4 regions of the Nonomuraea sp. NPDC059007 genome follow, and region 3 is predicted to be linked to each of the others. Evidence: riboswitches for the same ligand, from Rfam matches in the RefSeq annotation. Region 3 holds a riboswitch; each other region holds the start of a gene.

Region 1 (3,198 bases), on a different contig from region 3:
CCTCCACCACGCTGGGCGAGCTGCTCGGCGCCAAGACCGGCACGACCAGCTACCACCTGCGCCAGCTGGAGAAGTACGGCTTCATCGAGGAGATCCCCGAGCGCTCGGCCGGCCGCGAGCGCTGGTGGCGCAAGGCCGACATGCCACGCGACATCCGCACGCCGAACTTCCGCGACGTGGCGCCGGAGAGCCGCGCGGTGCTGGAGGAGTTCTACCGCATCGGCATGGCCGAGGACCGTGCGCTGCTGGACCGCTTCGGGGCCGCCTACCGGCGCGACCCCGACTGGGCCAAGGCCTCGCGGGGGTTCGGCCGGATGACCAAGCAGGATCTCGACGCCTTCTTCGAGGAGTACATCGCGCTGCTGGCCAAGTACGGCCACCGGGCCGACGACGCGCCCCCGGACGCCCGCCCGCTCTACATCAGGATGTTCGCGCTGCCGGCCGATGATACGTGAAGAGTGCCCCCCGATGTGTAACACCGTGTGATCTGCCAATAACCTCATGTAATGGGAGGTCTCGCGGGGTTCGGGGAGGGGCATCATGCGGCGTCGGCAGTTCTTCGCACTCGGGCTCGGCCTGGCCGCCTGTGCCTCCGGATGCGCCACCGCGGGTGGCGGCGCGCACGGCCTCGGCCCCGTCGGCGTCGTCCCCGGCGGTGAGCGATGGGCCCCGGTCGCGCAGGCTCTCTACCGCACCCTGCGCAGGACCGGCTACCCCGCCACCGGCACGGGCGGCACGACCACGGTCACCGTCACCGGCCTGCCCGCGCTGGCCGCCGCCGAGCTGAACGACCAGCGCCCCATGCACGTCACCACCACGCCGCTGGCCAGGCTCACCGGCAACGTCGAGGTGCTGGTGGTGCCGGCCAACTCGCGGCTCAAGGACTTCGACGCCTTCGCCGCCCACCTGCTGGCCCAGCCGGAGCGCACCTACCTGGCCGGCGGGCCCCTGGGCGAGCCCGATCACCTGCTGTTCGGCCTGGTCGCGCAGGGGCTCGGCGTGGACGTCAGGAAGATCGACTACACCGGCTACCCGGGCGCCCAGGAGGTGGCGGCGGCCATGCAGGGCGGCAAGGTCGCGGCGGCCACCGGGCGGCTGCGCGACTGGCGGGCCCGGCTCGACTCCGGCCGGATCAGGCCGCTGGCCGTCTCCTCGGCCGCCCGGGTCCCCGGCGTCGATGCCCCGACGCTCCTGGAGTGCGGGGTGCGGGTCGACTTCGCCGACTGGTGCGCGGTGGTCGGGCCCGCCGCGATGGACGGCGAACGGCGGGGCGCCGCGGTGCGCATGATGGAGGACGCGACCCGGTCGGCGCCGTGGCACGAGGCCTGCCGTAACGGGGGCTGGGAGGCCATCCCGCTCAGCGGCGACGACTTCGCCACGTGGCTGGCCACCGAGTCCGCCCGTACCCGCAGAGTACTCCGTGAACTCGGCATGCTCGACACGCCGAGCACAACATACCGGGGATAGTTGCGGGATCGGCCACTAGATGTAGGATCCTGCACTGTCGCTGGTTCGCCTCCCCGGAGGCGGAGCAAAAGGGAACCTGGTGCGATTCCAGGGCTGCCCCGCAGCGGTAAGCGGGAACGACCGCCGTCATGAGCACTGGACCCAGGTCCGGGAAGCGACGGCCAGTAGGACTCACGCGTTGAGACGCCCGCGAGCCCGAAGACCTGCCAGCGGTTGTCTTGTCCATTGGGCCTCGAGGGAGGGCCCGGGGGCTGCGCGGCCGGGGGATCTCCGTGCTTGCCGCGTGCGCTCTCGCGTGCCTTCGCAGGGGGAAAGCTCGCTCGCGAGGAGTGTTGCACGTGACGCAGATCGTTGAGATGGATCGGCGGCTGGCCATCGAGGAGGCGGCGGCGCGCGTGATCGCCGACCCGGCCAACTCCCGGGTCGCCGCGCGGCTGCTGGCCGAAGAGATCGCCGACGAGGCGGCCGGCCACGGTGTCCGCTCGTTCTCGGACTCCATCGCCGCCACGCACGCGGCCGGGCTGATCCAGGACGCGCTCGCCGACTTCGTCCGGCGAAATCGTGAACAGCTGGACGCGCTCATCGACGCCGACGCCGACGAGCGGTTCGAGTACTTCGGCCTGCGCACGGTCTACGACCGCTACCTGCTGCGCCACCCCGAGAGCCGCAAGGTGCTGGAGCGCCCGCAGCACTTCATGCTCCGCGTCGCCTGCGGCCTGTCCCAGACGGTCGGCGAGGCCGCCGAGCTGTACGCGTTGATGTCCACGTTGTCCTATCTGCCCTCTTCTCCCACGTTGTTCAACTCCGGCGCCCGCCGGCCGCAGCTGTCGTCGTGCTTCCTGCTGGACTCGCCCCGGGACGAGCTGGAGTCCATCTACGACCGGTACGGGCAGGTCGCCCGCCTGTCCAAGTACGCCGGTGGCATCGGCATCTCCTGGACCCGGGTCCGCTCGCGCGGATCGCTCATCAAGGGCACGAACGGGCACTCCAACGGCATCGTGCCGTGGCTGCGCACGCTGGACTCCTCCGTCGCCGCCGTCAACCAGGGCGGCCGGCGCAAGGGCGCGGCCTGCGTCTACCTGGAGACCTGGCACGCCGACATCGAGGAGTTCCTGGAGCTGCGGGAGAACACCGGTGAGGACGCCCGCCGTACCCACAACCTGAACCTCGCCAACTGGGTGCCGGACGAGTTCATGCGCCGCGTGGAGTCCGACGGCATGTGGTCGCTGTTCGACCCCAAGACGGTCCCGCACCTCACCGACCTGTACGGCGACGCCTTCGACACCGCCTACCGCGCCGCCGAGGAGCAGGGCCTGTACACGCGGCAGATGCCGGCCCGCACCCTGTACGGCCGGATGATGCGCACGCTCGCCCAGACCGGCAACGGCTGGATGACCTTCAAGGACGCCGCCAACCGCGTCTCCAACCAGACGGCCAGGCCGGAGAACGTCATCCACCTGTCCAACCTGTGCACCGAGATCCTGGAGGTGACCAGCGACGGCGAGACCGCGGTCTGCAACCTCGGCTCGGTCAACCTGGCCGCCCACGTCACCGGCACCGGCCTGGACTGGGAACGGCTGGCCGGCACCGTCCGCACCGCGGTGCGCTTCCTCGACCGCACCATCGACCTGGGCTTCTACCCGACGCCCGAGGCCGAGAAGGCGAACAAGCGGTGGCGGCCGATCGGGCTCGGCGTCATGGGCCTGGCCGACGTGTTCTTCGCGCTGCGGC
Region 2 (3,198 bases), on a different contig from region 3:
TGCTCGTAGTCGCCGGCGCGCACGATGGACAGCACGGGCCCGAAGATCTCCTCGCGGTAGATCCGCATGTCGGGCCGCACGTGGTCGAACAGGGACGGGCCGATGAAGAAGCCGCCCGGCTCCGGCACGTCGGCGTCCCGGCCGTCGACCACGAGCTCGGCGCCCTCGCTCACGCCGATCTCCACGTAGTCGCGGACGCGCCGCAGGGCGTCGGAGCCGACCAGCGGGCCGAAGTCGGCGCCGGGGTCGTCGCTGCGGCCCAGGCGCAGCTCGCCGATCCTGGCCACCAGCCGTTCCCGCAGCGCGTCCGCGGTCGCCTGTCCCACGGGGACGGCCACCGAGATGGCCATGCAGCGTTCGCCCGCCGAGCCGTAGCCGGCGCCGATCAGCGCGTCCGCGGCCTGGTCCAGGTCGGCGTCGGGCATGACGATCAGGTGGTTCTTGGCGCCGCCGAAGCACTGGGCGCGCTTGCCGTGCGCGGTGGCGGTCGTGTAGACGTGCTCGGCGACCCGGGTGGAGCCGACGAAGGCGACCGCGCTCACCCTGTCGTCGGTCAGCAGGGTGTCGACGGCGTCCTTGGCGCCGTGGATCACGTTCAGTACACCGGGTGGGAGGCCGGCTTCGGTGAGCAGTTCGGCCAGCCGTACCGGAACTGATGGGTCACGCTCGAGGGCTTGAGCACGAAGGCGTTGCCGCAGGCGACGGCGGGGGCCAGTTGCCACAGCGGGATCATGGCGGGGAAGTTGAACGGCGTGATCCCCGCGACCACCCCCAGCGGCCGGCGCATGGAGTAGACGTCGATCCCGCTGCCCGCGTTGTCGGTGAACTCGCCCTTGAGCAGGTGGGGGACGCCCGCGGCGAACTCGACCACCTCCAGGCCGCGCTGGATGTCGCCGTCGGCGTCGGCGACGGTCTTGCCGTGTTCGGATGACAGCAGCCGGGCCAGGGTGTCGCGTTCGGCCTCGACCAGGTGCAGGAACCTCAGCAGCACGCGGGCGCGGCGCTGCGGATTCCACTCCGCCCAGGCCGCCTGGGCTTCGGCGGCGTCGGAGATGGCCGCCCTGGTCTCGTCCGGAGTGGCCAGCGGGACTCTGGCCTGGACGGTTCCGGTGTTCGGGTCGTGGACGTCGCCGAAGGTGCCCGAGATGCCGGGGACGTGCTTGCCGCCGATGAAATGGGACAGTTCACGGATCATGGAGCCTGCTTTCGCCAGGTGGACCCGAGGATGGGCATGCAAAGGAGGGCAGGTCAGAGGTGAGTGACCGCCGTCGCCATCGGATCACCTGGGCCGCGGGCGCGTTCCGGTGCCATGCGTGTTCGCTCCATCCTCGTGGACAACACATGCCAGAACTCGCGGCCGGTATCCTGACTCCCGGATCAGCGCACGTCATCCGGCCTTCCCGGCTTTCGCCAGTGGCACTGTCGAGCGATGACGCACATCCCCGGTCACAGTGGCGGGACCGTGCTGGATTCACACCAGCTTCCCTGCACCGCGAGCGTTCCTGTTGAAAATATAGTTGGACGTCCTAGTAAGTCCAGTGCCGGCTTCCCTTGGCTTAGGGTGGGGGTCGCAGTTGGTTCGCCCCGTCAGCCAGGCGAGGCGTCGTAAGAGGGAACCCGGTGCGAATCCGGGACTGCCCCGCAGCGGTGAGTGGGAACGACCGCCGTCACCAGCACTCGGCCCCCGGGGCCGGGGAAGCGACGGCCAGTAGGCATGTGCGACGCGCCCGCGAGTCCGAAGACCTGCCACTGCCCGCGCGCACCCCGCGCGCGGTGCATCGGACGGCCTCGAGGGAGGGCTGGGCGACCACGCGGGCCAGAAGTGTGCCCGCGCCTGGGCCGTGCCTTCGCTCGAACGCCGGGGATGTCCCCGTGACTCGCGAAGGAGAGTTCCGTGACCGAGCGTTCGCTCGCCACCGTGTACGGCTACCCCCGCCAGGGACCCGGCCGCGAACTGAAGAAGGCCGTCGAAGGCTACTGGGCGGGCCGGATCACCGCCGCCGAGCTGGAAGCCGCCGCCGCCGGCCTGCGCCGCGCCGCCTGGCGCGAGCTCACCGACGCCGGCCTCGGCGAAGTCCCCTCCGGCGACTTCTCGCTGTACGACCACGTGCTGGACACCACCGTCATGGTCGGCGCGATCCCCGAGCGGCACCGGGCGGCCGTGGAGGCCGACCCGCTGGCCGGCTACTTCGCCATGGCCCGCGGCACCCAGGACGTGGCGCCGCTGGAGATGACCAAGTGGTTCGACACCAACTACCACTACCTGGTCCCCGAGCTCGGCCCTGACACCGTCTTCACCGCCAACCCCGGCAAGCAGGCCGCCGAGCTGACCGAGGCCCTGTTGCAGGGCCACAACCCGCGCCCGGTCGTGGTCGGCCCCGTCACCTACCTGCTGTTGTCCAAGCCCGCCCCCGGCGTCGAGCCCGGCTTCGAACCGCTGTCGCTGCTGGAACGGCTGCTGCCCGTCTACGCCGAGATCCTCGCGTCGCTGCAGTCAGCGGGCGCCGATTGGGTGCAGTTCGACGAGCCCGCCCTGGTCCAGGACCGGCCGCAGGAGGTGCTCGACGCCGTCGCCGCCGCCTACGCCCACCTCGGCGGGCTGACCCGGCGGCCCAGAATCCTGGTGACCAGCTACTTCGACCGGCTCGGCGCCGCCCTGCCCGTGCTGGCCGCCGCCCCCGTCGAGGGCCTCGGACTCGACTTCACCGGCTCGGCCGCCGCCAACCTCGACGACCTGGCCGCGGCCGGCGGGCTGCCCGGCAAGCGGCTGGTGGCCGGGGTCGTGGACGGGCGCAACATCTGGATCAACGAGCTGGAGAGGTCGCTGGCCACGCTCGCCACCCTGCTCGGACTGGCCGAGCGGGTGGACGTGGCCGCCTCCTGCTCCCTGCTGCACGTCCCCTACGACACCGCGCTGGAGACCGACCTCCATCCCGAGGTGGCCGGCTGGCTCGCGTTCGCCCGCCAGAAGGTCGCCGAGACCGTCACGCTCACCCGCGGCATCAGCAGGGGCACCCACCTCATCGCCGAGCAGGTGGACGCCAACCAGGCCGCGCTGCGCGCCCGCGCCGAGTCGCCGCTGACCCACAACCCGGCGGTCCGCGCGCGCACGACGGCCGTCACCGCCGCTGACAGCCGTCGCATCAGCCCGTACGGCGAGCGCGCCGCCGCCCAGCGGGCCAGGCTGAAGCTGCCGCC
Region 3 (3,198 bases):
GAGCCCGACATGGTGGCAGCCGCCGCCGGTGACCCGTCGCGGGAGGTACGGGTCTGGGTGGCCAAGGGGCTCGGCATCATCGGCAAGCCCGCGCCCGTGCTGGAGACGCTGGCCGCCGACGCCGACCCGCTGGTCAGGGCCGCCGCCCTGGAGTCGTCGGCCGGTGCGGGCGGGCCGCTGGTGGCGGCGGCCGTACAGGCGATGGACGACCCGCGGTGGCAGGTGCGGGTGGGCGCGGCCCGCGCGCTCGCCGCCGCCGACCGCGCCAGCGCGCTGCCGCCGCTCGTGGCGGCGCTGTCGGACGAGAACCTCGACGTGCGCAAGGCGGCCGTGCTGGCGCTGACCCGCTGGGCCGGCACGGCGGCAGCGGGCGCGGCGCTGGAGGCGGCGCTGGGCGATCCGGACGCCGACGTGCGCGCTTACGCGCGACGGGCGCTGGCCGGGTAGCGCCGCCACGCCGCCTCTCCATCCCTCAGGCCGGTCAGCCGGTCGATTCCGGCTCGGCCGACGGCGAGACCACGCTGCCGTCGTCCGCGTTGACCTTGACCTTCGCCTTGGTGCCGTCGGCGGCGGTCACGTCGGCCTCCCAGACCACCGTGCCGTTGTCCCTGTCCAGGGACAGCTCGGTGATCTTGCCGTCCGGGTACTCGCCGGCGACCTTCTCCGCGGCGTCGGAGTAGCTGGTCTTGGCCGCCTCGGCACGCGCCTTGTGCTTGGCCTTCTCCGCGTCGTCGTCGGCCTCCGCGGACGGCGTGCCGACGACCTTCCAGGTCATCGCGTCGACCCGGACCTTGCTCTCGGCGCCGTCCGCGCCGATGACGGTGACCTTCCACACGCCGTTGTCGGAGTCCAGGCCGGTGACCGTACCTTCGACGGAGGCCAGCGCGGCCTCGCCCGCCTTCTTGATGTCGTCGGCACCGGTACCGGCGCCCGGCGAGCCCATGTCGCTGGGATCGGCCGGCGGTGTGGCAGGACTCTGGACGGCGAGGCCGGCGGTGTTCTGGGCGCCCCCGGAACCGCAGGCCGCGATCGTGAACAGCGCGGCGGCGGCCGCGGCCGCGCGAATAGCGTACTTCTTAGAATTTTCCCCCATGACGTGCACGCTGCCCCGAATATCTCCTAGGCATTCCCGCAGGTCAGTAGATCATGAAGACGTACGGCCGGGCGGGCAGCGCTCCGGATATGCCACGATAGATCCCGAAATAGGCGACGGCGGATCGAGGAAGCCGGTGTGAACCCGGCGCGGTCCCGCCACTGTGATCGGCGAGCGAGCCCCGACGAAGCCACTGCCCCCGCGGGCGGGAAGGCCGGGGTGAGCGTTGACCCGAGAGCCAGGAGACTCACGCGGTCGCCACCTCACGACCTTGGGGCGGATCTCCCCATGAGAGGAACGGTGGACGGCATGTCCTTCCCCGCGAGCCCGCGCGCGCTCGTACCCCTGCTCGTCGCCTCGGCCCTGCTGGCCGGCTGTGCGAGCACCCCCGCACCCGCCGCCGAGCAGGCGGCCGGAGCCCCCGCCGGATTCCCCGTCACCGTCGTGAGCTGCGGCGTCAGCACCACCTACGAACGGCCGCCCCGCCGGGCCGTCGCGCTCAACCAGCACGCCACCGAGATCATGCTCGCGCTCGGGCTGGAGAAGTCGATGGCGGGCACCGCTTACCTCGATGACGCGATCTTGCCCGAGTACAAGGCCGCATATGACCGGATCAAGGTACTGGCCAAGGAGTACCCCTCCTTCGAGGCGCTGCTCTCGGCCGAGCCGGACTTCGTCTACGGCGGTTTCGAGAGCGCCTTCGACGCCAAGGAGGGCCGCGGCCGGGACGTGCTGGCCAAGTCCGGCATCGACACCCACGTCAACTCCGAGGAGTGCCCGAACGGCCCGGTCACCGCGGCCCAGGCCGAGGAGGAGATCCGTACCATCGGCCGCGTCTTCGGCGTCGGCGAGCGCGCGGAGCGGCAGGTCACCGCCATGCGCACCGTCCTGGACGGCGTCAAGAAGAAGCTCGGCGACGTCGAGCCGGCCAAGGTGTTCGTCTACGACTCCGGCGACAAGACCGCCTTCACCGCGGGCGGCGCCGGGATCGGCAACGAGATGATCAAGCTGGCCGGCGGCGCCAACCTCTTCGCCGACCTGCCCAAGGCCTGGGGAAACGTCTCCTTCGAGCAGGTCGCCGAACGCGCGCCCGAGATCATCGTCATCTACGACTACGGCCAGACCACGGTCGAGGCCAAGAAGAAGTTCCTGCTGGCCAGCCCGGCGCTCAAGGACGTGCCCGCGATCAAGAAGCAACGATTCGCCGTGCTGCCCCTGTCGTCGGCGGTCCTCGGGGTGCGGGTGCCGGCCGGGGTGGAGGCGCTCGCCCGGCAGATCCATCCGGACCGGTTCAAGTGACGCAGGCGGTACGGCGTGCGCCGTACCCGCTGATCCTCGCGGTGCTCGCCGCGCTACTGCTGCTGGCCGCGACGGCGGGCGTCGCGGCCGGGTCGGTCGGGCTGCCGTTCGGGGAGGTCTGGTCGATCCTGCTGCACCGGCTCCGGCTGCCGCTGGGCGAGCCCACCTGGCCGGCCGTGCGCGAGACGATCGTCATGAACGTACGGCTGCCGCGCGTGCTGCTCTGCGCGGTCGTCGGCGCCGGGCTGTCGGTCTGCGGCATGGCCCTGCAGGCGCTGGTGCGCAACCCGCTGGCCGACCCGATGCTGCTCGGCGTCTCCTCCGGCGGCACCGTCGGCGCGGTCTCCGTGATGGTGCTCAACCTGTCGGTGTTCGGCGCGCTGACACTGCCCCTGGCCGCCTTCGCCGGCGCCCTCCTCGCGCTCTTCCTCGTGTACGGCCTGGCCAGGGCGGGCGGCCGGATGACCACGATCCGGCTGGTGCTGGCCGGAGTCGCCACGGCCGAGGTGCTGTCGGCCGTGGCCAGCTTCCTCATCGTCACCTCCAACGACCCGCACAAGGCCGACTCGGCGCTGCGCTGGATGCTGGGCGGCCTGGCCGGCACCACCTGGGACCTGCTCTGGGTCCCGGCGGCCGCGGTGCTGCTCGGCACCGCCGTGCTGCTGGGCGTCAGCCGTCCGCTCAACCTGCTGCTGGCGGGGGAGGAGGCCGCCGCCGCGCTCGGGCTGGACGTGCACCGCTTCCGCGGCGCGATGTTCGTGCTCGTGGCGCTGATGATCGGCGCGATCGTCGCGGTCAGCGGGGCG
Region 4 (3,198 bases), on a different contig from region 3:
CAGTGGCGCGAGGTCGAAACGGGCGGCGTGCAGCGGGGGCAGGCCGAGCGCGTGCCCGAGCGCGGCGCGGATGGCTCCCGAGTCGCAGATGACCAGGAACGGCCGCCCGCGCCGGCCGTCGAACCTGGCCCGCGTCTCGTCGAGCCACCCCGTGACGCGCGCCGTCATCTGGTCGAGGCTCTCGCCGCCGTGGGGCGCCGCGCCGGGGTCGGCGAGCCAGCTCGCGAGCGCGTCCGGCTCGTCCTGGGCGACCCTCGTGTACGGCAGGCCGCCCCACCGGCCGTGATCGGCCTCGGCCAGGGCGTCGACCACGATGGGCGCGAGCCCCATGGCCGAGGCGGTCTGCAACGCGGCCACCGACGGCGCGACGAACGCCGCCCCCGCCTGCCCGGCCGTCAGCATCTCCCCAAGCTCCGCTTCACGGGGCTCGTCCCGGTCGGGCCGGGTGCCGGGTCCCGCGTATGACGCCGTCCTGGCCAGGTCGGCGGTCCCGGCCAGAAGGGCGGCCTTCGCCAGGCTGGCGCGATCGGCCTGCTCCGGTGCGGGGAAGCAGGCTGTGCGCATGCCTGGTGTGCTGGCATGCCGTACGAAAAGCACTCCGCTCAGCTCGGTGCGGCGGCCGGGACGGCGGCGGTGGTCCGGCGGGCGGCGCGCTCGCCCGCCCAGGCGAACAGCGCCCCGAACGCCGCCCAGAACACCAGCTGCGTCCCCAGCGACGCGAGCCGGAACTCCCACAGCAACGTGGCGGGAAAGCCCGCGGGCACCTCGTCGACCCGCGGCAGCAGCGCCAGCGCGGCGACCACCGGCACGAGGAAGGTCACCACGGTGACGCTCCAGCGCGCCCACGGACCGCCGGTGACCCGGCGCCCGCTCGCGACCGCGATGGCGACGGCGGCCAGGCCCACCAGCACCATGACCACGTAGAGCAGGGTCCGGCTGCCGATCGTGTGGGGGTCGCCGACGGCGGGCGGATTGGCGGGATATTTCAGGAACGGCAGCAGGACGATCGCCAGAAAGGCCGTGCCCGCCGCGGCGAACGCGAGCGCGGGGTCCGACCTGGGGCCGACCCGGCCGCGCAGCCCGGCCACGACCAGGCCGAAGATGCCGCCGACGGCGAGGCCGTAAAGGCCCGTCGCGAGGAACAGCCCGGCCTTCTGCACCGGCCGGCTGACCTCGGCCTCCTCACCATGATGATCGTCGGCCGGCGCGGCCGGCGCGGCCGCCGCCGCGGCTTCTTCCAAGGCGATCGCGCTGTCCACGTGGGGCTCCCCCGCCAGGAAGGCGAAGGCGCCCGCGAACAGTCCGGCCAGCAGGCCCAGGAGCAGACCTCTGACCACAAGGGTGCGCACCATCGTGCCCGGCCCCTAGTGGCAGGGCACGCCGAGCAGGTGACGCCCGTCGTGCATCAGCTCGTGCAGGAAGGTACCGGTCTGCGAGACCGCGCCGTTGTCCATCAGAACCAGGTACGCGATCAACAGGAACAACGGCACGCTCAGCAACCAGGGCCGCAAACGGGGAAAGGGCACGGACGTCGAAGTGGTCCCACCACTCATCAAGGCCTCCTCAGGGATGACGCGTCCCAACAGGTGAGGTCACGGCCGTTAGGTGACCTGGCTCCCGGGATCTACGTCCCGGATACAGTGGCGCGTCCGCACCGGCATCTCACCGGATTTCCCCTGACAGCCGTGAAATCTACCGGAACGTATCCTTTCCTCCGGTTCTCGTCAACAGTCACGTGATCTTCGAAAGGTCGATGATCACGGTTTTGCCCCCGAGCGGATAGTGAACGAGCCGGCCGTCGCCGACGCCCGGTTGAACGATCTGCATCCCGCCATCGTCACCGGGCCGGGTGCCGAGGTCTCCGGAGCGGCCCGTGGCCAGGTCGAGCAGCGCCTGACCGCCGCCGGCCGAGTCGAGCCGCACCGTCATGAACCGGTCCGCGGCGAGTCCGATCACAGGGGCCTCGGGCAGGTCCCGCTCCTGTGTGCCGTCGCGCAGGCGCATGAAAACGGTCCGGTCCGGCCTGTGGCCGACGCAGGTGAGTACGCCGCACCGCACCCAGATCTCGCCCGCGCGCGTTTGCCGCGCACCCGCGACCAGGCCCGATGCAACCTGATCAGCGCCTCCTGGGTCAGGTCGGCCGCGTCGTGCGGGTTGCCGCTGAGCACGTATCCATAGCGCAGGAGCGCGTCGGCGCGCTCGGCGACGAACGCCGCGAAGTCGTCCACCCTGGCCTCACCCTTCCTCGGTCCATCACATCCCAGACGCACGGAGGCCGGATTCTGTTGAATGTGAGGTGAAGCGCTTTACCTACTAGTTCAGTTGCCATTGCCGGTGTCACGATCTACGTTGGGCCGAATGACAGACGAGCTGGACCGGATGTTCGCCGAGTTCCACGGGGAGATCGCCCGACTCCAGGGACTCCAGCAAGAGATCGAGCGGGTACGCGGCCGCGGTGAGGCCGCCGAGGGCCGGGTCGTCGCCGAGGCCACCATGACCGGCGCCCTGGCCGGGCTCACCATCGACCCCCGCGCCATGCGGCTCGGCTCCGACGAGCTGGCCGCCGCCGTCCTCCAGGCCGCCGCCGCTGCCGCCCGCGATGCCGGTGACCAGGCCAGGGCGCTGGCCGAGCCGTTCACCCCCGACGTGCTGCGATGAAGATCAACCCCACCCGCGCCTCCATCTACGGCTTCGGTGCCCTCGGCATCACCGCCTTCGTCTTCCAGATGCTCGCGGTCGACTACCCGGAAGGCGACCCCGACCGCGCCCGCCAGGCCCGCGACACCTGGCTACGGCTGGCCGAACGCGTGGAGAAGAGCTCGGGCAACACCTACCCCGCCGCCGAGTCGGTCTGGCGGCGCAACAGCGGCGAAGGGGTGGACGCGTTCAAGCGGACCGTCACCGAGGGCCTGTACCCGATGCCGCCGGCCCTCGGCTACCCCGGCAAGCTGGCCGCCGCCTGCCGCGCGAACGCCGAGGCCTGCGACGACTTCGCGGAGATCGTCGAGACCGTACGGCACGCCTACTGGACCATGGCACTGGCCAACCTCGCCAGCTTCATCTTCATCACCACGTTCCCGTGGCAGGCGGGGGCGGCGTACCAGATCACGCAGTTCCTCATGCGCAGGGCGCAGGCGAAACTGCTGTCGAAGCTCCTGGAGCACGCGGTCGCGCGGGTCGTGCTGGCCAAGCTGACCG

The links. Region 3 has a riboswitch for cobalamin ahead of ACFWY5_RS49580 (ABC transporter substrate-binding protein). Riboswitches for the same ligand answer to the same signal wherever they lie in the genome.
Region 1: linked by a shared signal. The riboswitch ahead of ACFWY5_RS18460 (ribonucleoside-diphosphate reductase subunit alpha) and the one ahead of ACFWY5_RS49580 (ABC transporter substrate-binding protein) in region 3 are both predicted to bind cobalamin.
Region 2: linked by a shared signal. The riboswitch ahead of metE (5-methyltetrahydropteroyltriglutamate--homocysteine S-methyltransferase) and the one ahead of ACFWY5_RS49580 (ABC transporter substrate-binding protein) in region 3 are both predicted to bind cobalamin.
Region 4: linked by a shared signal. The riboswitch ahead of ACFWY5_RS33645 (CbtB-domain containing protein) and the one ahead of ACFWY5_RS49580 (ABC transporter substrate-binding protein) in region 3 are both predicted to bind cobalamin.

Annotation. Positions count from the first base shown of each region.
Region 1 covers NZ_JBHYJD010000010.1:54,611-57,808, reverse strand. Annotated here, with positions in the region: gene ACFWY5_RS18470 (ArsR/SmtB family transcription factor) at 1-455, shown strand, start outside; gene ACFWY5_RS18465 (Bug family tripartite tricarboxylate transporter substrate binding protein) at 541-1,467, shown strand; cobalamin riboswitch at 1,492-1,693, shown strand; gene ACFWY5_RS18460 (ribonucleoside-diphosphate reductase subunit alpha) at 1,806-3,198, shown strand, end outside.
Region 2 covers NZ_JBHYJD010000020.1:183,314-186,511, forward strand. Annotated here, with positions in the region: partial or broken gene ACFWY5_RS30770 (CoA-acylating methylmalonate-semialdehyde dehydrogenase) at 1-1,195, opposite strand, end outside; cobalamin riboswitch at 1,338-1,510, opposite strand; cobalamin riboswitch at 1,576-1,749, shown strand; gene metE (5-methyltetrahydropteroyltriglutamate--homocysteine S-methyltransferase) at 1,895-3,198, shown strand, end outside.
Region 3 covers NZ_JBHYJD010000057.1:8,180-11,377, reverse strand. Annotated here, with positions in the region: gene ACFWY5_RS49590 (fumarate reductase/succinate dehydrogenase flavoprotein subunit) at 1-447, shown strand, start outside; gene ACFWY5_RS49585 (PepSY domain-containing protein) at 482-1,093, opposite strand; cobalamin riboswitch at 1,220-1,342, shown strand; gene ACFWY5_RS49580 (ABC transporter substrate-binding protein) at 1,382-2,392, shown strand; gene ACFWY5_RS49575 (FecCD family ABC transporter permease) at 2,389-3,198, shown strand, end outside.
Region 4 covers NZ_JBHYJD010000024.1:75,749-78,946, forward strand. Annotated here, with positions in the region: gene ACFWY5_RS33635 (histidine phosphatase family protein) at 1-564, opposite strand, end outside; gene ACFWY5_RS33640 (CbtA family protein) at 603-1,352, opposite strand; gene ACFWY5_RS33645 (CbtB-domain containing protein) at 1,365-1,526, opposite strand; cobalamin riboswitch at 1,583-1,720, opposite strand; gene ACFWY5_RS33650 (hypothetical protein) at 1,732-2,004, opposite strand; gene ACFWY5_RS33655 (sigma factor) at 1,953-2,270, opposite strand; gene ACFWY5_RS33660 (YbaB/EbfC family nucleoid-associated protein) at 2,359-2,658, shown strand; gene ACFWY5_RS33665 (hypothetical protein) at 2,655-3,198, shown strand, end outside.